Regions from separate parts of the Streptomyces sp. NPDC090083 genome, predicted to be linked through region 2. Evidence: riboswitches for the same ligand, from Rfam matches in the RefSeq annotation. Region 2 holds a riboswitch; each other region holds the start of a gene.

Region 1 (6,882 bases), 1.1 Mb from region 2:
GGTCGCCGACGCCTTCGGTGAAGCTGTCCCCCACCGCCACGTACGACCCGATCACTGTTCTGCTGTCACTCTTCGAATCGTTAGCCACGGCAACCATAATTCACCCTCGCCTGTGACCTACGCGATCGTATTTAGGGGTTGACGGACGGTGAGATAAGCCACTCGTAAAGGGTTGTCCAAAGTCGGAATAACTCTCTGACCAGGGGCGTTGATGCCGGAACTGCCATACGCCGAAGGCCGGACCCGGGGATCGGGGTCCGGCCTTCGGTGATGTGGGGTGCCCGTGCCGGGCCCGATGTCAGCCGACGGTGACGCCGTGCGAGCGGAGATACGCGACCGGGTCCACGTCCGAGCCGTAGTACGGCGTGGTCCGGATCTCGAAGTGCAGGTGCGGTCCCGTCACGTTGCCGGTCGCGCCGGAGAGGCCGATCTGCTGGCCCTCGGTGACGGTCTGGCCGGCCGAGACGGACAGCTGCGACATGTGGGCGTACTGCGAGTACTCGCCGTCCGCGTGGCGGATGACGACCTCGTTGCCGTAGGCGCCGTCGTAGGCCGCCGAGACGACCGTGCCCGCGGCGACCGCCTTGATGGTGGTGCCGGTCGGGACGACGAAGTCGACGCCCGTGTGGTAGCCGCTGGACCACATGCTGCCGGCGACGCGGTAGCCGGTACCGATGGTGCCGCCGGCCACGGGCAGGCCGTAGCCGGTGGAGGTGCTGGTGTCGGAGCTCTGCGTGGCCGACGACTCCTTCGAGGAGGAAGAAGCGGAGGACGACGAGGAAGACGAGGACGACGACGAAGTGCCGGACGGCGTCGACGACTTGGCCGTGTCCGTCCCGCTCGTCGTGGCCTTCTCGCCGAGGGAGAGCTTCAGGCCCGGGTGGATCATCGACGGGTTGCCGCCGATGGCCTCGCGGTTGTCGCGGTAGATCTTCTTCCAGCCGCCGGTGACGTCCTGCTCCTCGGCGATCTTCGAGAGATAGTCGCCCGACTTCACCGAATACGTCGTGACGCGCGCCGACTTGGCGGAGGTGGACTTCTCGGCCGCCGTCTTCTCGGCCGCCGGAACGGACTGAACCGCCTTTTCCGGAGCGGACGTCGTGGTCGCCGCATGGGCGCCGGTGGCACCCATGAGCGGAAGGGCGAGTGCCGCGCCGCCGGTTCCGGCGACGGCTATCGAGCGGGTGAAGCGCTGGGGCTTCGGGCGGCGGTGCTTACCCTTCGCGGGCATGGCGAATTCCTCTCCGGCGCCTGCGAGGTGAGCTGTCGGGTTCGGGCTGGAGATGCCCGGCCGCGCACGGGACGCGGCTTAACCCCGAGCCCGTTCCGGAGACCGGAACAGGCGTCTTGCCTGTGGGTCCCCCGCTCCTGCCGCATACGGGTGAGTGGATGCGAAGTCCGGTCGGCGGCAGGACTGGGCGTCCGTCCGGATTGGTGGCGAACGTAAGCGAGGAAGACGCAAAGGGACAAGCAGGAGGTTCCACGGATATGCGTTTCTTGTGATCCGCCGGAGGAATTCACCGTCACCCTCCGTGAATTCCCCCGGGACTCCGCTCTTCAATTCCCCAGCGGAAGCTTGTCAATTACGTGAACATGACTAACGACGCACGGTCACGGATATGACGCTGCTCACGTACACGAACCCCAGGTTCCTTTATTCCAGAGCGAGTTGGAACGAAGGCTGCAATTGGGACAGAAGGATCAGATGCGACGCAGTCGGAGAACCGTCGCATCCAGGTCACCGCGCAGACCGGTCCGCAGTCCGTGGTGCAACAGCACGGCACCCCGGTGGACTTCGCCCGTTTCGAGGCATTCGTACGACGCCGTCGGGTCGAGCCCGCGCAGCCGGAGCGCCAGGAGGGGCTCGCCGTAGTGCTGTGCCTGAAGGAGGGCGAGGACGACGGTCTCGTCGCCGCGGACGTACTGCACGGCGCTGAGTCCGCCCGTCGGCGGGCGGAGCCGGTGGAGGTCGCCGTGCTGCACCAGGGGCCGGATCTCCTTGTAGAGGTCCACCCAGCGGCGGGCCTCGGCGAGCTCCTCCTCGGTCCACTCCGAGAGGTCGCCGCCCACGCCGAGCACACCGGCCATGGCGCTCACGAACCGGAAGCGCAGGCTGCTGACGCGGCCGTTGAGCTGGGTGTTGGGGCTGTCGGTGACCCAGGCGGCCATCACGCGCGCGGGGTGGATCTGGCTGAAGCCGTGCTGGATGGCGAGCCGGTCCAGCGGGTCGGTGTTGTCCGAGGTCCACACCTGGTCCGTGCGGCTCATGACACCGAGGTCGATCCGGCCGCCGCCGCCCGAGCAGGACTCGAAGGCGACGCCCGGGTGGGCCGCCCGCAACCGGTCCAACAGGCCGTACAGGGCGCGCACATGGTCGACCCAGAGGCGCTGCGGGTAGCCCTCGCCCGGCCAGCCCGCGTCGGTGAAGCAGCGGTTGAAGTCCCACTTCACGTAGTCGATCGGGGCGCTGGAGAGCAGGCCGTGGAGCTGTTCCCAGAGGTATTCCTGGACGTCCTCGCGCGCGAGGTTCAGGACGAGCTGGTTGCGGAACTCCGTCCGCTTCCGCCCCTCCTGGTACTGCACCCAGTCGGGGTGTGCGCGGTACAGGTCGCTGTCCGCGTTGACCATCTCGGGCTCGACCCAGATGCCGAACTGCATGCCCAGGGCGTGCACGCGGTCCGCGAGGGGCTTGAGGCCGGCGGGGAAGCGGTCCGGGTTGGGCGTCCAGTCGCCGAGCCCGGCGCGGTCGCCGGTGCGGGCGCCGAACCAGCCGTCGTCGACCACGAACAGCTCGACACCCATCGCCGCCGCCCGCCGCGCGAGCACCTCCTGCTGGTCCTCGGAGATGTCGAACTGGGTGGCCTCCCAGGAGTTGTAGAGCACCGGCCGGTCCTGGTCCGCGTCCGGGATGACGTACGTCCGCTGGTACGCGTGCCAGATGCGGCTGGCGCCGCCGTGGCCGGTGTCGGTCCACAGGCCGGCGAAGACCGGGGTGGTGAACGACTCCCCCGGCGCCAGGAGCAGCAGCCCGGAGTCGTCGTACCCGGCGCCGCCGGTGATCTGCACGCGCGCGTCGGGGAGTTGGGCCACGGCGAGCCGCCAGGACCCCGACCAGCCGAGGGCGCAGCCGTAGACCTCGCCGCGCTCCTCGGTCGCGTCGGTGTCGAGGGCGACCCAGGGCAGGTGCTGGTGTCCGGTGTGGCCGCGGCGGCTGCCGATGACCTTCTCCCCGTAGGTGAGGTCGGAGCGCACCAGCCGGGACTCGGCGGCCCACCGGCCGTGCAGCTGCGACAGCCGCCAGCCCTCGCGCTCGGGCAGCGTCCAGGTCGCGGAGTCGGCGCGCAGCAGCTCCAGGGGCTCGGCGCCGTCGTTGTCGAGGGTCGTCCAGCGCTCGACGACGTCGCCGCGCGTCCGGTAGTGCAGCGTGATCACGAGACCGCCGTCCCGGAAGCGCAGCCGCAGTTCGTCGCCCTCGGTGTCGTGGCGCTCGAAGGCCCACTCCGTGCCGCGTCGCTCGGGCGTGCGCACGGAGAGGGCGGGGCGGGCGAAGCGGGGGCCGCCCTCGACGGGGTACTCCTCGCGGCCGTCGAGCCGGGACTCGAAGGAGGAGGCGTCGGGCAGCGGGCGGGCCGCCAGCTCCTCGGCGTCGGCCAGCGCGATCGAGGGGCCCCAGTGCAGGTGGAGCAGCTCGTCCTGCTCGGTGAGATGGACGGCGTAGCTGCTCGTCGGGCCCGACAGCACCCATGTACGGCCGTTCTCGGCGATCTCCAACATCAAGTCCCTCACAGATTCGAACAAGTCCACTCAAGCACCAACATCATCAACGGCGCGGGGCCTGCGAGGCAACGCCTGTGGACAACTGATTGCCTGGGGAATTCATGTCGTATCGTCGAGAACGTGCCCGCCGGTGAGCCGCGCCGCCGGGCCGAGTGGGAGGAGTCCTCGTGACGCAGCAGATTCCGTCGACCGAGCCGGAGTTGTCCGGAGTGCGCAATTTCCGGGACGTGGGCGGACTTCCGACGGTGGACGGTCGCCGGGTGCGGCACGGGGTGCTGTTCCGCAGCGGCCATCTCGCGCACGCGACCGAGGAGGACGCCGCGTTCCTCGGCTCGCTGGGCCTGCACACGATCTTCGACTTCCGCAACGCGTCGGACCAGAAGCTGGAGGGTCCCGACGTCGAGCTGCCGGGTGTGCGCAATGTGAACCTGCCGCTGACCGACCCGGCGGACGGCTCCGAGTTCTGGAAGATGGTCCGCGACGGCGAGATGGAGCAGTTGCGCGAGATCCTCGGCGACGGCAAGGCCGCCGCCCGGATGATCGCGTCGTACCGCACGATCGTCACGGAGCGCACCGCCGAGCACTCCCAGGTGCTGCGCTCCCTCGCGGAGGACAGTGTCCCCGCGCTGATGCACTGCGCGGCGGGCAAGGACCGCGCGGGTCTGTCGATAGCCGTGACCCTGCTCGCCGTCGGCGTGGAGCGGGACGCGATCGTGGCCGACTACCTGGAGTCGAACGCGAAGCACCGTCGCTACAAGGTGCACCGCAGCGGCTCCTCCGCCGCGGCCTACGCCCCCGAGGTGATGGAGCTCCTCAGCCCGCTCTTCGACGCCCGCGCCGAGTATCTGACGGCGGCCTTCGAGACCGTCGAGGAGACCTGGGGCGACGTGGACACGTACCTGGAGCGGGGACTCGGGATCACCCCGGAGATCCGGGAGCGGCTGCGCGAGCGGCTGCTCGACTGAACCGGCCGCGGCGGCCGAGCCGGCTCGACAGGCCGCCGCCGCGGGCTACTTGGCGCCCACCGAGAACAGCAGGTAGATGAAGGCCGCGAAGAGGTGGCCGACGGCGATGTAGATGATGAGCCGGATCCACAGGGCGCGCGGGAACTTGTCCTCGATGTTGTTGCCGCTCATGGCGTCTCTCCGGTGATCGGGCCCAGGCACAGGGTGGCCGTGGGGCTCTGCAGCAGGGTGTGGACGAACAGGACCTCGACGCCGTCCTCGTCGGCGGCGGCGAGGCGGTGCGGGGTCAGCGAGTCGAAGTGGGCGCTGTCGCCCGGCGCGAGGATGTGCGCGGTGTCGCCGAGGCGCAGCCGCAGCCGGCCGGCCAGGACGTGGAGCCACTCCTCACCGGGGTGGACACGCACGATGTCGCCCTGGGAACCGTGCGGGATACGGACGCGCAGGGACTGCATCCCGCGGCCGGGGGCGCCGGCCTGCCAGTAGGTCCAGCCGCCCGCGCGGGTCGGTTCCATGTCGGCGGCGCGGACGACGGAGTCCCGGTCGGTGGCCGTCTCGCCGAGCAGATCCGAGACTGTCGTACCGTAGATACGGGCGAGCGCGAGCAGCATCGGCAGCGAGGGCTGGCGCTGCCCGGTCTCCAGACGGGAGAGATGGGCGGGCGAGAGCCCGGCGGAGCGGGCGGCGGCCTCCAGGGTGAGGGAGGCGCGGCGGCGCAGCGCGCGGAGCTGTGGTGCGACGGTGGCCGGCAGGTCGTCGGCCGGCCCGGCCGGCGGTTCCGGCCACGTCTCGGAGGAGCTCATGTCCTCCATTCAGCCCGACTTTTGCCCCTGCGGCAAATTTCTTGCCTCAGGGGCAAAAACCTTCGCGGCCCGCCCTCGGCGCCGGGCAGTGCCTCGCCGGGCAGCGCCTCCTACCGGTTGGCCACCGCCTGCTTCACCAGGGTCTTGCTGAAGTCCCACATCAGCCCGCCGCCGCTGTGCGCGTCGTCCATCACGGCGGTGAACGCGTCCACGAACCGGTCCACCTCGCGCTCACCGATGACGAGCGGCGGGATCAGCTTGATGACCTCCAGGTGGTCGCCGGAGACCTGCGTGAGGATCCGGTGCCGCTGGAGCAGCGGTACGACCACCATCTGCGCGAACAGGCCCTTGCGCGCCGCCTGCAGCATGGTCCAACGACTGCGCAGCTTCAGCGACTTGGGCCTGCCGAACTCGATGCCGATCATCAGACCCCGGCCGCGGACGTCGGCGAGCAGTTCGTACGTGTCGACCAGCGCGGCGAGCCGGGTCCTCAACAGGTCCCCGGTGGCACGGGCGTTGGCGACGATCTGCTCGTTCTCCATGACGGACAGCACGGCGAGGCCGGCCGCCATGGCCTGGGCGTTGGCCCCGAAGCTCGCCGAGTGGACCAGCACCCGGTCCATGGACGAGTAGACCTTCTTGAAGATCCAGTCCTTGCCCAGCGTCGCGCCGACGGGCACATACCCGCCGGACAGCGCCTTGGCCACGCAGACCAGGTCCGGTTCCACGCCCTCCTCGTGCTGGTAGGCGTAGAAGTCGCCGGTGCGCCCGAGGCCGGTCTGCACCTCGTCGGCGATGAGCAACGCCTTGTGCTGACGCAGGAGTTCCTGCGCGGCGCGCAGATAGCCGGGCGGTGCCTCGTGGACGCCCTTGCCCTGGATCGGCTCGACGACGAGGGCGGCGACGTCGCCCTTCTTCAACTCCCGCGCCAGGGCGTCGAGATCGCCGAGCGGTACGGCCGTGTCGGGCAGCAGCGGGGCGAAGCCGTCACGGAAGCCGTCCTCGCCGTTGACCGACAGCGAGCCGGTGGTCAGGCCGTGGAAGGCGTGGTCGCAGTACAGCACGCGGGGTTTCCCGGTGGCGTAGCGGGCGAACTTGAGCGCGGTCTCGACCGCCTCCGTACCGCTGTTGCCGAAGAACACCCGGTCCAGATGCGGGCTGTGGGTGAGGAGTCGCTCGGCGAGCAGGCCGGGCAGCGGCTGGCAGTCGAAGCGGGTGAGGTCGGCGAGCTGGGCGTCGAGGACGTCGTGCACCGCCTTGCGGACGACGGGGTGGTGGCGGCCCAGGCCCATCACTCCGAATCCGGCGAGCATGTCGAGGTAGTCGTGGCCCTCGGCGTC
Region 2 (6,882 bases):
CCGTCTCCGGGCCGTCGCCGGCCTCGCTGACGCGCAGGCTCAGGTCGTCCGCCGTCGAGTTGCCCGTGTAGCCGTGGTCCGCCTCGCAGTTGGGGTCGCCGCAGGCGGCCGGCTCCAGGTCGATCCGGGCGACGGCACCCCAGCCGATGGTCAGCACGACCTCCCGGGGCAGCGTGCCCGGGGTGTAGGACTCCGGGTTGGCGACCACGCGGCTGAGCACCACGGACGAGATCCGGCCGAGCTTCACGGACTCCGTGGACGTCGTCGCGTACGGCGTCGGGGAGGTGCTGTCGGCGGCCTGCTCGTCGGTGTGGCTGACGATGAAGCGGTTGCCGGTGAGGACGAGCACGGTCACATGCCGGCGCACCTCGTTCTGGTCGAACGTGGTCTCCTGATGGACCAGGAACGACCGGATCGGCTCGCCGCCCACGGCGGCCTCCACCGCCTCGGCCACGAGGGCCGGGTAGTAGCCGCTGCGCTCGATCGCCGCACGCAGCCCCTGGGTCGTCGTACTGGTCTTGGCCATGACGTCCATCCTACGGTGGCGCACTGGCTGCGAGGCACCGGTCAGGGCCGTCTCATCTCTCCTGTCCCCGGCCTGTGCCCGGTGCGCGGGAGCGGCCGGGGGTGCCGTGTCGCGACTCTCAGTACACGGGAAGCGTGCGCGGGCCGAGATCGTCACGGGCCGGGGGCGGGGCCAGGCGGACGGAGGCGCCCAGGACGCTCAGGCCGTGCGCGGCGACGACGACCGGCTCCAGGGTCACGGCGACCACTTCGGGATGGTCGTCTACCAGCCGCGACACCCGGAGCATCAGTTCCTCCAGGGCAGGCGTGTCGACGGGTGTGGAGCCGCGCCAGCCGAACAGGAGCGGTGCCGTCCGGATCGACCGGACCAGCGAGGCGGCCTCCCGGTCCGTGACCGGAATCAGCCGGTGCGCGGTGTCCCCGAGCAGCTGCGAGGCGGCCCCGGCGAGTCCGAACGACAGCACGGCCCCGGCCGCCGGGTCGATGACGGCCCGCACGACGGTGTCGACCCCGCGCGGCGCCATCCGCTGCACCACCGGCCGCAGCTCCTCCGGCCTCCCGAACAGCTCCCCCAACTCGGCGTACGCCCGCCGCAGTTGGTCCTCGTCCGCGAGATCCAGCCGGACGCCGCCCAGGTCGGCGCGGTGGCGCAGGTGCGGGGCGGTGGCCTTGAGGGCGACCGGGTAGCCGAGGGTGCGGGCGGCTTCGGCGGCGGTGTCCGGGGTGGGCGCCGGCAGCGCGCGGTGGACGTCGACGCCGTACTTCCCGAGCAGGTCGCAGGTGTCGTCGACGCCGAGGGTGAGGCCCTGCCCGCGCGCGAGGAGGCCGCCGATCAGTCCGGCGGCGCCCTTCTCGTCGATGTCCTCGAACTCGGGGACCCGGCCGGGGTCGACGGCCTCGCGCCGCCACTGGGCGTACTTCACGGCTTCGGAGAGGGCGCGGACGGCGCGCTCGGCGGCGGGGAAGGCGGGGATGAGACCGCCGCCTTCGGGGGCGGGCATCCCGGTGACGGCCTGCTCCGGTTCCGCGGTGTCCTTCCCGGGCGCCTCCTCCGCCGGGCGGTGCCGGTCGGCGCCGTCCTCAGGGCCGGGCGCCCTGGGGGCGGCCTGGGGTGCCGTGCTCGTCGCGGCGGACAACGCCTCGGCCAGTCCCCCGAGTTCCACGTGCACCACCAGCACCGGCTTCCCGGGAACGGCCGCCGCCGCGGAGCGCAGTGCCTCCGCCAGCGCCGCGTCCTCGGCCGGCCCCTCCCCCACCGCGGGTATCGCGGTCACCACCACGGCGTCGCACGCCTCGTCGGCCAGCGCCTGCGACAACGCCCGGTGGAAGTCCCCGGCCGTCGCCGCCGTCGTCAGGTCCAGCGGGGCGAGCGGCCGCAGCCCCTCGGAGAGGCACGCGTCGTACGTCAGCAGTCCCAGGGACTCGGAGTTCCCGACGATCGCCACGCGCGGACCGCCGGGCAGCGGCTGACGTGCCAGGAGCAGACCGGTGTCGACCAGTTCGGTGATGGTCTCGACGCGGATCACGCCGGCCTGCCGGAGCAGCGCGGACACCGTCGCGTGCGGCAGCCGGGTCGCCCGTACGGCGTGTCCCTGGGGGGCGGATCCGGCGCCCTGGACGACGACCAGCGGTTTCGCCGCCGCGGTGCGCCGGGCCAGGCGGGTGAACTTGCGGGGGTTGCCGATGGACTCCAGGTACATGAGCGCGACGTCGGTGTCGGGGTCGTCGAACCAGTACTGGAGGACGTCGTTTCCGGAGACGTCCGCGCGGTTGCCCGACGACACGAACGTGGAGACGCCGGTGACTCCGGTGACCCCGCCGCCGCGCCGGTGCAGTCGGGACAGCAGGGCGATGCCGATGGCACCGGACTGGGCGAACAGGCCGATGCGTCCGGGGCGCGGCATCTGGGGGGCGAGGGAGGCGTTCAGCCGTACGCCGGCCGCGGTGTTGATGACCCCGAAGGCGTTCGGTCCGATGATGCGCATGCCGTACGTGCGCGCGTGGCGTACGAGTTCGCGCTGCCGCTCGCGTCCCTCGGGGCCGCTCTCGGCGTACCCGGCGGTGACCACGACGAGCCCCTGCACCCCGTGTTCTCCGCATTCGGTGACGACTTCGGGGACATGCTCGACCGGTACGGCGACGACCGCGAGGTCCACGGGGCCTTCGATGTCGCGCACCGAGCGGTGGGCCGGCACGCCGTCGAGGTCCTTCCACTCCTCGGGGAACGCCTTGTTCACGGCGTACAGGCCACCGGTGAAACCGGCGTCCCTGATGTTGTCGAGAACGCTGCGGCCCACCCCTCCGGGGGAACGGCCGACACCGACGACCGCGACCGAGCCGGGCACCAACAGCCGTCGTACGGACCGCGCTTCGGCGCGCTGTTCCCGCGCGCGCTGCACGGCGAGGGACCGGTCGGTGGGTTCGAGGTCGAACTCCAGGCGGACGACACCGTCCTCGAAGCTGCGCTTCTGGGTGTAGCCGGCGTCCGTGAACACCTTGATCATCTTGTTGTTGGCGGGCAGCACCTCGGCGGCGAAGCGGCGGATGCCGCGCTCGCGGGCGACGGCCGCGATGTGCTCCAGGAGGGCGGACGCGACGCCCCTCCCCTGGTGGGCGTCCTGCACGAGGAAGGCGACCTCGGCCTCGTCGGCCGGGGCGGAGGCGGCTCGCCCGTCGGCACTAATGCGGTCATAGCGTACGGTGGCGATGAACTCGCCGCCGACGGTGGCCGCGAGTCCCACCCGGTCCACGAAGTCGTGGTGCGTGAAGCGGTGGACGTCCTTGGCGGACAGGCGGGGATACGGCGCGAAGAAGCGGTAGTACTTCGACTCGTCGGAGACCTGCTCGTAGAAGCTGACCAGGCGATCGGCGTCGTCGACGGTGATGGGCCTGATGCGCGCGGTACCCCCGTCGCGCAGCACCACGTCGGCTTCCCAGTGGGCGGGGTACTCGTGCCGGTCCGACGAGGTCTGCATGGGGCCCAGCGTACGGCTCGCGTCCGACAACGGCGCGAGGCAGTCTGTGGGGAACAACAGCGCGCGGGGAGTGGGGCCGAGGCCGCGGTCCGACACCCCGTTCCGGGCGGTCCTGCGGACCGGTCCGGGCTCGCTTCACGTGTGGGAAACTGGTCTAGACAACCCTGAGACTCTGAAGGGCAGCATCACATGGCTGAGCGCCGCGTCAACGTCGGCTGGGCGGAGGGCCTTCACGCCCGCCCCGCCTCCATCTTCGTCCGGGCCACCACGGCCTCGGGTATCCCCGTGACGATCGCCAAGGCCGACGGCAACCCCGTCAACGCGGCCTCCATGCTCGCGGTCCTGGGCCTCGGCGCCCAGGGCGGCGAGGAGATCGTCCTCGCGTCGGACGCCGAGGGCGCGGACGCGGCCCTCGACCGCCTCGCGAAGCTGGTCGCGGAAGGCCTCGAGGAACTCCCCGAGACCGTCTGAGCGTCACCCCATTGAGGGGCGCGGCGCTTTTGGCCAAAAACCCGATGCGCCACAACCTCGAAGGGCTCGTCCGAATTACCGGGCGAGCCCTTCGCATTTCCATGTGCGGGCAGCTTGAATAATCCCCCGCGAATTGACCCCTCTTTGTATACGGTGCCCGTGTTAATGCCGCAGACCCGACATGTTTACGGGAGGTTGCGAAGTCCTCACACGGTCCGTGGCGCCCGCGGTGTTCGCAGGGTTCGCGGCGTTCGCCCCGCCGGGAAAGCGCAGCCGGTGCGCGGTGCCCGCGCGCTCGGTGTGCAGGGCGGTGATCGCCCGGGCGCGCTCGGCGTCGCCGCGGGCCACGGCGTCCACGATGGCACCGTGCTCGGCCCAGGACTCAGCGGGGTTGGCCGGGGCGTCCACCACGTACATCCAGGCGATCTTGTGCCGCAGCTGGGTCAGCATCGAGGTCAGCGCAGGGCTCCCGGAGGCCTGGGACAGCGTCTCGTGGAACCAGCTGCCCAGGGAGCGCAGATCCTCGCTGTTGCCCCGCCTGGCCCGCTCCTGCCCCAGCCTGACGAGGCCGCGCAGCACCTTGAGGTGGGCCTCAGTGCGCCGCTGCGCGGCCCGTGAGGCGCCGAGCGGCTCCAGCAGCATCCGCATCTCCAGCAGGTCGGCGGCCTCCTGCTGGGTCGGCTCCGCGACGCACGCGCCCGCGTGCCGCCGGGTCACCACGAACCCCTCGGCCTCCAGCGTGCGCAGGGCCTCCCGGACGGGAACGCGCGAGACCCCGTACCGGCGCGCGAGGAGTTCCTCCGTGAGCCGGCTGCCGCGCTCGTGGACACCGGCGACGATGTCGTCCCGGATCGCCGTGCATACCGAGTGCGCCGGAATACGCATGTCCGACCTCCGCCTTAATCCCCGTGAAACGTCGACGATTGACGTGTGTTCGGTGACTCTATTGCAGTGAGCGGGAATTTCCGATGGAGGGCCGGAATCCATGCATATTTTTTGGACAGGAGGGCTCCGGAAACGCCGAAAGCCCCGGCCGGGCGGGCCAGGGCTTCGGGAAGTGCGGTGCCGTGTCGTCAGACGTCGACGCCGTGCTTGCGGAGGTAGGCGACGGGGTCGACGTCCGAGCCGTACTCGGCGGTGGTGCGGGCCTCGAAGTGGAGGTGCGGTCCGGTGACGTTGCCGGTCGCCCCGGAGAGGCCTATCTGCTGGCCCGGGGTGACGCTCTGGCCGACGGAGACACCGATGGACGACAGGTGGCCGTACATGGTGTACATGCCGTCGGCCATCTTGATCACCACTTGATTGCCGTACGAGCCGCCCCAGCCGGCCTCGACGACCGTGCCGGAGCCGACCGCGTGGACGCTGGTGCCGGTCGAGGCATGGAAGTCGACCCCGGTGTGGGCGCCGGAGGACCAGAGGGAACCGCCGGTCTTGTAGCCGGTGGAGACGTACGAGCCGGTGACCGGGGCGACGAAGGCGTTGAGCCTCTTGCGCTCGGCGGCGCGGGCGGCGCGCTCCTTGGCCTCGTGCTCCGCCTTGGCCTGAGCGGCGGCCCGGAGCCGGGCGTCCTCCTTGGCCTGCGCCTCGGCGGCTGCCTGCTGCTGGGCGGCGGCCTGGGCGTCGATCTTCTCGGCCACGGAGTCGCCGATGGCGATGACGGGGGTGAGCCCGGTCTGTTCGGCGGCGGGCTCCGAGGCGAACGCCGGGGCGCTCGCGAGGGTGCCGACGACGCCGGTGGTGGTGAGGGCCGCGACGCTCGCGACGCGCACGGTGGTGCGATGGGTCCTGCCCGGGCGGCGGTGCTTCCCGGTGGCGCGCGTGAACGCCATGGAGTGGCTGGTCCTTTCCTTCCTTCTCGCCTACCGGGTTAGCTGACGGGTTCGGAGCAGGAAGGTCTCCTACGGACCCCCTTCACGGGCGTCCGATTCACCCCAGGGACATGGGTCCCCGGCTCCCCTGGCTCGCGCCGTACGGGGACTCGGCGATGACTGTCCGGTGCCGCGAGTGCGGCGCGGTGCCTGACGGACAGCCGGACCGACGCTAAGGGGGGCCACTTTCAATCCCCAAACGGATCACGGTTTTTGTTGCACACGCCACAGGGCAGACAGGCAACCTCTCCCCCAATTCGGACAATAGGGGGCCCTGGTGACTCTTCAGTCGCCAGGGCCCCCACACGCGCGTGCCGCTCGCCGGCCCGCTACGGGGTGTCTACTCCGCCGGGACGACGGTCACTTCGCCGATGCCGAGCGCCTCCACGGGCGCCTTGATCTGCTCCGCGTCGCCGACCAGGACCGTCACCAGACGGTCCACCGGGAAGGCGTTCACGACCGCCGCGGTGGCCTCCACCGTGCCGGTCGCGGCGAGCTGCCGGTACAGCGTCGACTGGTAGTCGTCGGGCAGGTGCTGCTCGACCTGGTCGGCCAGCGTGCTCGCGACGGCCGCGGCGGTCTCGAACTTGAGCGGCGCCACCCCGACGAGGTTCTGCACGGCGACGTCGCGCTCGGCGTCGGTGAGACCCCCCTCGGCGAGGGTGCGCAGCACCGTCCACAGGTCCTCCAGCGCGGGACCGGTGTTCGGGGTGTCCACGGAGCCGCTGATGGCGAGCATCGCGGCGCCGGTGCCGTCGGGCGCCGAACGCAGCACCTGGCCGAACGCCCGCACACCGTAGGTGTAGCCCTTCTCCTCGCGCAGGACGCGGTCCAGGCGGGAGGTGAGGGTGCCGCCGAGGCAGTACGTGCCGAGCACCTGGGCGGGCCACAGCCGGTCGTGCCGGTCGGCTCCGACGCGGCCGATGAGCAGCTGCGTCTGGACGGCGCCGGGACGGTGCACGATCACGACCCGCCCGGTGTCGTCGGCGGTCACCGCCGGCACGGGGCGCGGCTGCGCGGAGGAGCCCGTCCACGACCCCAGG
Region 3 (6,882 bases), on a different contig from region 2:
GCCGGGTCATCATGTTCCTGGACACCAAGCACGCGGTGGACCGGCTGGTGAAGCACTTGCTGAACAACGGCGTCCGCGCGGCCGGCCTGCACGGCGGCAAGTCCCAGCCGCAGCGCACCCGCACGCTCGCCCAGTTCAAGGACGGGCAGGTGACGGCGCTGGTGGCGACCAACGTCGCGGCGCGCGGCATCCACGTCGACAACCTCGACCTGGTCGTCAACGTCGACCCGCCCACCGACCCCAAGGACTACCTGCACCGCGGCGGCCGTACGGCCCGTGCGGGCGAGTCCGGCAGTGTCGTCACGCTGGTCACCCCCGACCAGCGCCGTGACATGACCCGTCTGATGGTCGCGGCCGGTATCACCCCGGAGGTCACCGCCGTGCGGTCGGGCGAGGAGGAGCTGACCCGGATCACGGGCGCCCAGGCCCCGTCCGGCGTGCCGGTCGTCATCGCCGCGCCGGTCGTGGAGCGCGAGCGCACCCGTCGTCCGTCCTCGTCGTCCCGCGGCCGTCGTGGCCGTCCGGCCGGTGAGGGCCGGTCCACCGGTGGCGCGGCGCGACGCAGCGGCGGCAACGGCACAGGCAGCGGAAGCAGCGGCGGCCGGGGGCAGCGACGGTCGTCCTTCGGCTCTGCGGCCTGAGGACCAATTCGGCGCCTCCGGGCGCCCGTTCGGCTCCCGATCCTCCTTCTCTCTGTGAGGCACCATGCGCTGTGTCATCGCCCGGTATCCCTTCGAGCTCACCAAGGCGGGCGTCCTGGAGGCGATGAAGGGCGTCAAGCCCGAGGTGATCACGGGTGAGTCCGTGACCGTCGGGCGGCGCCGCTACCCCGTCAAGCAGGTGGGGCAGGTCGTCACCCGGCAGGACCCGCGGGACTTCAACAGCGGCGAGGTCGTCCGGGCCATGACCCGGCTCGGCTTCACCTGCCACCCTCGCCCCGAGGCGACGCCCGTGCACACGCTCACGCCGTTCGAGAACGCGTCGGCCCTGCTGGGCGGCGCCGCTCCCCAGGACGTGTGACAGCGACACCAGTACACCCGTGAGGGCCCTGCCGACGCGCTTCGGCAGGGCCCTCACGGCGTTGCAGGGCCTCCACAGGCCCGGGGGCACCCCGTACGGGCCGGGCGGCACCCCTGCTGAACGGGCAGATGAACAGCGGGTTAGCATATGAGCGCCGCCTAGCTCGAAAGAGAAACCTGTGCCTGTCAACGAGGACTCGTTCACCAACTGGAAGACCCGCGAGGAGATCGCGGAGTCGATGATCCCGATGATCGGGAAGCTGCACCGCGAGCGCGACGTCACCGTCCTGCTGCACAGCCGCTCCCTGGTCAACAAGTCGGTGGTCAGCATCCTCAAGACCCACCGGTTCGCCCGCCAGATCGACGGCGAGGAACTCTCCGTCACGGAGACCCTCCCCTACCTGCGGACGCTCACCACCCTCGACCTGGGCCCCTCGCAGATCGACATCGGCATGCTCGCCGCGACCCACCGAGCCGACGAACGCGGCCTGTCCGCCGAGGAGTTCACCGCCGAGGCCGTCGCCGGTGCCACGGGCGCCAACAAGGTCGAGCGCCGCGAGGGCCGCGATGTCGTCCTCTACGGCTTCGGGCGCATCGGCCGCCTGGTCGCCCGCCTGCTCATCGAGAAGTCCGGCTCGGGCAACGGTCTGCGGCTGCGGGCCATCGTCGTACGGCGGGGCGGGGAGCAGGACCTCGTCAAGCGTGCCTCGCTGCTGCGCCGCGACTCGATCCACGGCCAGTTCCAGGGCACGATCACCGTGGACGAGGCGAACAGCACGATCGTCGCCAACGGCAACGAGATCAAGGTGATCTACGCGGGCGACCCGTCCGAGGTCGACTACACGGCGTACGGCATCAAGGACGCCATCCTCATCGACAACACGGGCAAGTGGCGTGACCGGCAGGGGCTTTCGCAGCACCTGCGGCCGGGCATCGACAAGGTCGTACTGACCGCGCCCGGCAAGGACGACGTCCCGAACATCGTGCACGGCGTCAACCACGACACGATCAAGCCGGACGAGCGGATCCTGTCCTGCGCGTCCTGCACCACCAACGCGATCGTGCCGCCGCTGAAAGCGATGGCCGACGAGTACGGTGTGCTGCGCGGCCATGTGGAGACCGTCCACTCGTTCACCAACGACCAGAACCTGCTGGACAATTACCACAAGGCGGACCGCCGCGGCCGGTCGGCGCCGTTGAACATGGTGATCACCGAGACCGGTGCCGCCTCCGCCGTCGCCAAGGCGCTGCCCGACCTGAAGGCGCCGATCACCGGCAGCTCGATCCGCGTCCCGGTGCCGGACGTCTCGATCGCGATCCTCAGCCTGCGACTCGGCCGTGAGACCACCCGTGCCGAGGTCCTCGACCACCTCCGCGAGGTCTCGCTGAAGTCCCCGCTGAAACGGCAGATCGACTTCACCACCGCCCCCGACGCGGTGTCGAGCGACTTCATGGGCTCGCGCCACGCCTCGATCATCGACGCGGGCGCCACCAAGGTCGACGGCGACAACGCGATCCTCTACCTCTGGTACGACAACGAGTTCGGCTACTCCTGCCAGGTCGTCCGGGTCGTCCAGCACGTCACCGGGGTCGAGTATCCGACGTACCCCGCACCGGCCGTCTGATCCGGACACCCTGAACGCACCGCGGCCCGGTCACCCGAGTGAGGGTGACCGGGCCACGGTCGATCACAGCCGTGCGGGGTGTCAGCGGGCGCCGCGCTTGCTCCGGTAGAGCACCACGAACCCGGCGACGAGCAGCAGCGCGCCGGCCACGGCGGGCCACAGGTTCGCGCCGGTCTCCGCGAGCCCGCCCTGCGCCTGCGGCTCGTTCGGGCTCACGGCGGCGTAGCTCTCGCCACCGGAACTCGCGGCGGGCGGCGTCGTCTCGGCGGTGCCGACCTCGCCACCGGAACCGGCGTTGTCGTCCGAACCACCTTGGGTCGGGGTCGCCTTGGAGCCTTCGGTCTTCGTGTCGGCCTTGGGCACCGAGACGGCGGTGGTCAGCGATCCCGGGTCCGTGGTCTGCACGTCGGTGGGCTGGTCGTCGGGCGCGCTGGTCGCGGGATCCGCGGTGGCCTGGCCGCCGTTGTCACCCTTCCCTCCGTCGTCGCCCTTTCCGCCGTTCCCGCCGTTGCCACCATTCCCGGCGTTACCGCCGTTGCCGCCGTTCCCGGCGGGCTCGTCGGACGCGGTGGCGGAGGCCGTCGGCTGGGCGCTGTCGGTGGCCGTCGGGGACTCCTGCGGTTCACCGGAGCCCGAGCCACCGCCACCGCCGTTGCCGTTGCCGTTGCCGTTGCCCGAGCCTCCGGGGTCGTTGCCCGTGCCGGCGCCGCACTTCTCGCCGTTGTTGATGCAGTTGACCATGTCCTTCATCAGGCCCTCGTCGAAGACGTTGATGAAGTCGCCGTGGTCGGTGACGGGCTTGTGCTGCTGCTCGGGGAACGAGTCCACCGCGAACAGCGGAGTCGTCTTCCCGCCGTCCTGGAGGCTCGGCGCCTTCACGTCGTAGACGATCCGCTGGACCAGCTGGGGGATGGCCTCGAAACCGTCGGGGCAGGTGCCGTCGGCGGCCTCGAAGGCCACGTGGGTGCGGTGGTTGGCGCTGTCGATGTTGCGGCCGTCCCAGCAGCTCTGGAACTTGAAGGTGCGCACCACGTCACTGCCGGACGGGCACAGCGGGTACTTGTCCTTGAGCTGCCGGTCCTCGAACCCGGTGCAGCTCCAGGAGGCGTTGGCGTTGGCCGGACCGTTCACGAAGGCCTTGGCGTCACCGGTGATGATGCGCAGCAGGCGCGGCATCGCGACGACCTTGCTCTTCGGGTTGCCCACGAACGTCAGCGTGGCCGCCTTGGCCGTGACGATCTGACCGGAGTTGCCCTCGGTGCCGCCGCCGGGCTTGTCGGCGTCGCGCTCCTGCTTGCCGTTCTGGAGGCGCAGCACGGGCCAGTAGTACGTGGACCTGTCGCCCTGGTTCTCGCAGCTCGTCTTCGCCTTCGCCAGGTCGTCGTCGCTGGCGAACGCGTTGTTGGACTGGTTGCCCACGTAGTCGTGGAAGTGGTGAGCGCCGTTGGTCACTCCGGGAGCGACGATCACGTTGTCGGAGTTGAACAGACCGTTCTCGTTCACCCCGCAGGCGGTGACGAACGTGCCGCGGGAGGCGTCGGCCTGGTCCTGCGCCGCGTTCACGTTGGGCTGTACGGAGGTGATGTCCGCGTAGTCCGAGGCGACGGGCCCGTTGGTGGACTGCTGGTTGCCCTGCTGGCCCTGACCGGGCTGACCGCTCTGGTCGCCCGCGCTGCCGGTGGCGTCACCGCTGCCGTCGCCGTTGCCGTCGCCGCTCTGGTCGTCGGACTTCGTGGGCGCGATCAGCGTGCAGCCGGCGAGCGCGTCGAGTCCCTCCGGACGGTCGCCGACGCGCGCGATGGCGTCGTTGATCCGGGCGATCGTCGCGGACCGCTTCTCCTTCAGCGGATTCATGATCGCGTTGTCGGCGAAGGAGGCGTCCTGGCGGATGGACTCGGTGGAGTCCTTGAGCTTCTGGTACGCCTCGGTTATCTGCTGGTCCAGAAGCGCGAGTTGGTTGTCGACCTCGGTCTTCGCCGCGTCGGGCACCGTCGTCAACTGGGTCCCGACGTCCGGGCAGTCGATCGTCGCACCGTCCGATGCCGCGTCGGGAGAGGCTTGCTTGGTCGTGTCACCGCCCCAGCCCTCGGACGCCGACGCGTAGACGTTCGCCGCCACCAGTCCTCCGCCGCCCAGCATCAGGGCGACTGCTGCCATCGTCGCGCGTCGTGCGCCCGTGGGGCGTCTGCGCGTGTTGCGTGCCAAGGAAGTTGCTCCTACACGTATCGGTCGGCCCGGCTCGTCCCGGCATGGAAATCCCCCGCACCAATACGCAACCGCGTCCCGGTGTGTTCAACCGTCCCAAAAATTCATAGCGACCTCTTATGGAGCTCCCTGCGCGGTGGGCCCAGGAGCCCTCGTCCCGCCCAGGAGGAGGTAAAGGTCACAAATACGTATCGGACATATCGCGCTTCAACCTTCACACGAGGCACACACGTTGGCTAGGTTGACGCCCAGGCCGTACGACCAACACCGGCGATCAGCGCCGGGCCGCGCGGCTCGCGTTGAATCCGGTGCGTCGCTCGCGACAGCCGGAGCCGGGGACCCAACCGACTTGGGGTGAATCGGCCCAACTGCCCTTCTGGGCAAGGGCCGTAGGGCACACCTTCCGTGATCGACCGCCCGAACCCGACAGCTAACCCGGTAAGCGCGTTACGGAAGGAGCACGTCTGCCATGCCGGCAGAACGAAGTACGCGCACCGGAGGCAGTGGCCCCACCGTGGACGACCGACCCAGCCGTGACGAAGTCCAGCGGCGGATCAACTCCCTTTACGACAGGGCCGAGACGGCCACCGGGAACTACAACGCCACCCGTGCGATGTCCGGAGGTCCGCGCAAGCGGGTCGAACCCCGGTCCGGCGCTTCACGTCCTTCCGACCCCGCCCTCGACGCCGCCACCCGGCAGCTGTTCGACCGGGCGCGGGCCAAAGTCGGCCCGACCGTACCGGCGATCCTGCCGCCCGGCAGGAATCCGGCCCGTCCGGCGGCGGCCCGTTCCGAGCGGTCCGAGCGACGCCCCGAGGGCGACGGCCGCGGGCGGGCACCCGAAGCGCAGTCCGGACGTGCCGTCGCCGAGCTGACCGCGGGAACCTCCGTACCGGGACCGGGCATCGCCGGCCGGCAACTCGCCGCGCCCGTCGCCGAGTCCACCGCCCGGCCGGTCGCCGAGCTGCTGCCCGCCGCTCCGCAGGCGCCTCAAGCGCCCCAGGCACAGGCGCCTCAGGCCCAGGTGCCGCAGATGCCGCAGGCTCCGCAGCTGCCTCAGCCGACCATGCTGGACCTGCCGGCCGTGCCCGCCGTCGAGATGACACCCGCACCGACCTTCACGCAGCCCCAGCCGCAGCAGTTCGCCCCGGCACCGGCACCGGCGTTCGACCCGCTCACCGCGGACCTGAATCTGCTCCCGTCCATCGCCGCGCCGCGCGCCGAACCGGCCGCCCCCGCGCTGGCCACCTGGCCCCCCGCCGCCGAGTCCAACTGGCCTGCCCCTGAGCCGACTTGGTCGACCGGGCAGACACCGGTGATCCCCGAGCAGCCGACGTGGTCGACCGGCCAGATGCCGATCGTCGCCGCTCCGGAGACCCCCTGGTCCAGCGGTCAGATGCCGATGGTGGCCGAGCAGCAGCAGCTCTGGTCCACGGGCCAGTTGCCCGCCATACCCCAGCAACAGACCTGGTCCACCGGGCAGATGCCGATCGTGGCCCAGCAACAGGCCGCCTCCACAGGGCAGATGCCGGTCGTGTCCCAACAACAAGCCGCGCCCACCGGCCAGATGCCCGTCGCACCCGAGCAACAGCCGTGGGCCACAGGCCAGATGCCCGTCGTGGCCGCGCCGCAGCCGACGTGGTCGACCGGCCAGACGCCGATCGTGACCGCCCCGGAAGCACCCTGGCCCACCGGGCAGACGCCCATGGCGCCCGAGCAACAGGCCTGGTCCGCGCCGCAGATGCCCGCCATGCCCGAGCAACAGCTCTGGTCGACCGGCCAGTTGCCCCTGATCCCGGAGCAGCCGGCCGCGTACCCGACGCCCCCGCAGGACTGGCGTCCTCCGCAGCAGGAGTGGCAGCCGATCCCGCCCGCCGCCGAGGTCTCCTTCGCCGCGGCCCCGCTCCTCGCGCCCGAGGTCACCGCGGCCGCCGTTCCGGCCATGACCCCGGAGATCATCCTCCCGGAGGCTCCGGCCATGAGCCCGACGGTCGCCGCGCCCGTGCCCGTCGCACCGGACGCGGGCACGCAGA

The links. A riboswitch is a leader RNA that binds a small molecule or an ion and turns the genes downstream of it on or off. The one in region 2 is predicted to bind cyclic di-AMP.
Positions count from the first base shown of each region.
Region 1: it holds a riboswitch for cyclic di-AMP, as region 2 does, so the genes downstream of both, ACIPTO_RS00910 (peptidoglycan DD-metalloendopeptidase family protein) here and ACIPTO_RS05230 (M23 family metallopeptidase) in region 2, are expected to answer to the same signal.
Region 3: it holds a riboswitch for cyclic di-AMP, as region 2 does, so the genes downstream of both, ACIPTO_RS36945 (NlpC/P60 family protein) here and ACIPTO_RS05230 (M23 family metallopeptidase) in region 2, are expected to answer to the same signal.

Region 1 is NZ_JBIVED010000001.1:222,537-229,418, forward strand. It holds gene ACIPTO_RS00905 (SGNH/GDSL hydrolase family protein) at 1-55, opposite strand, end outside; gene ACIPTO_RS00910 (peptidoglycan DD-metalloendopeptidase family protein) at 299-1,231, opposite strand; cyclic di-AMP (ydaO/yuaA leader) riboswitch at 1,236-1,398, opposite strand; gene ACIPTO_RS00915 (alpha-galactosidase) at 1,702-3,774, opposite strand; gene ACIPTO_RS00920 (tyrosine-protein phosphatase) at 3,945-4,742, shown strand; gene ACIPTO_RS00925 (DUF6126 family protein) at 4,788-4,913, opposite strand; gene ACIPTO_RS00930 (helix-turn-helix domain-containing protein) at 4,910-5,542, opposite strand; gene ACIPTO_RS00935 (aspartate aminotransferase family protein) at 5,653-6,882, opposite strand, start outside.
Region 2 is NZ_JBIVED010000001.1:1,278,835-1,285,716, forward strand. It holds gene ACIPTO_RS05210 (DUF5998 family protein) at 1-535, opposite strand, end outside; gene ACIPTO_RS05215 (GNAT family N-acetyltransferase) at 645-3,500, opposite strand; gene ACIPTO_RS05220 (HPr family phosphocarrier protein) at 3,690-3,971, shown strand; gene ACIPTO_RS05225 (GntR family transcriptional regulator) at 4,134-4,856, opposite strand; gene ACIPTO_RS05230 (M23 family metallopeptidase) at 5,045-5,800, opposite strand; cyclic di-AMP (ydaO/yuaA leader) riboswitch at 5,813-5,965, opposite strand; gene ACIPTO_RS05235 (M16 family metallopeptidase) at 6,180-6,882, opposite strand, start outside.
Region 3 is NZ_JBIVED010000014.1:197,504-204,385, reverse strand. It holds gene ACIPTO_RS36965 (DEAD/DEAH box helicase) at 1-641, shown strand, start outside; gene ACIPTO_RS36960 (SCO5918 family protein) at 706-1,020, shown strand; gene ACIPTO_RS36955 (glyceraldehyde-3-phosphate dehydrogenase) at 1,199-2,644, shown strand; gene ACIPTO_RS36950 (DUF1996 domain-containing protein) at 2,726-4,801, opposite strand; cyclic di-AMP (ydaO/yuaA leader) riboswitch at 5,137-5,310, shown strand; gene ACIPTO_RS36945 (NlpC/P60 family protein) at 5,319-6,882, shown strand, end outside.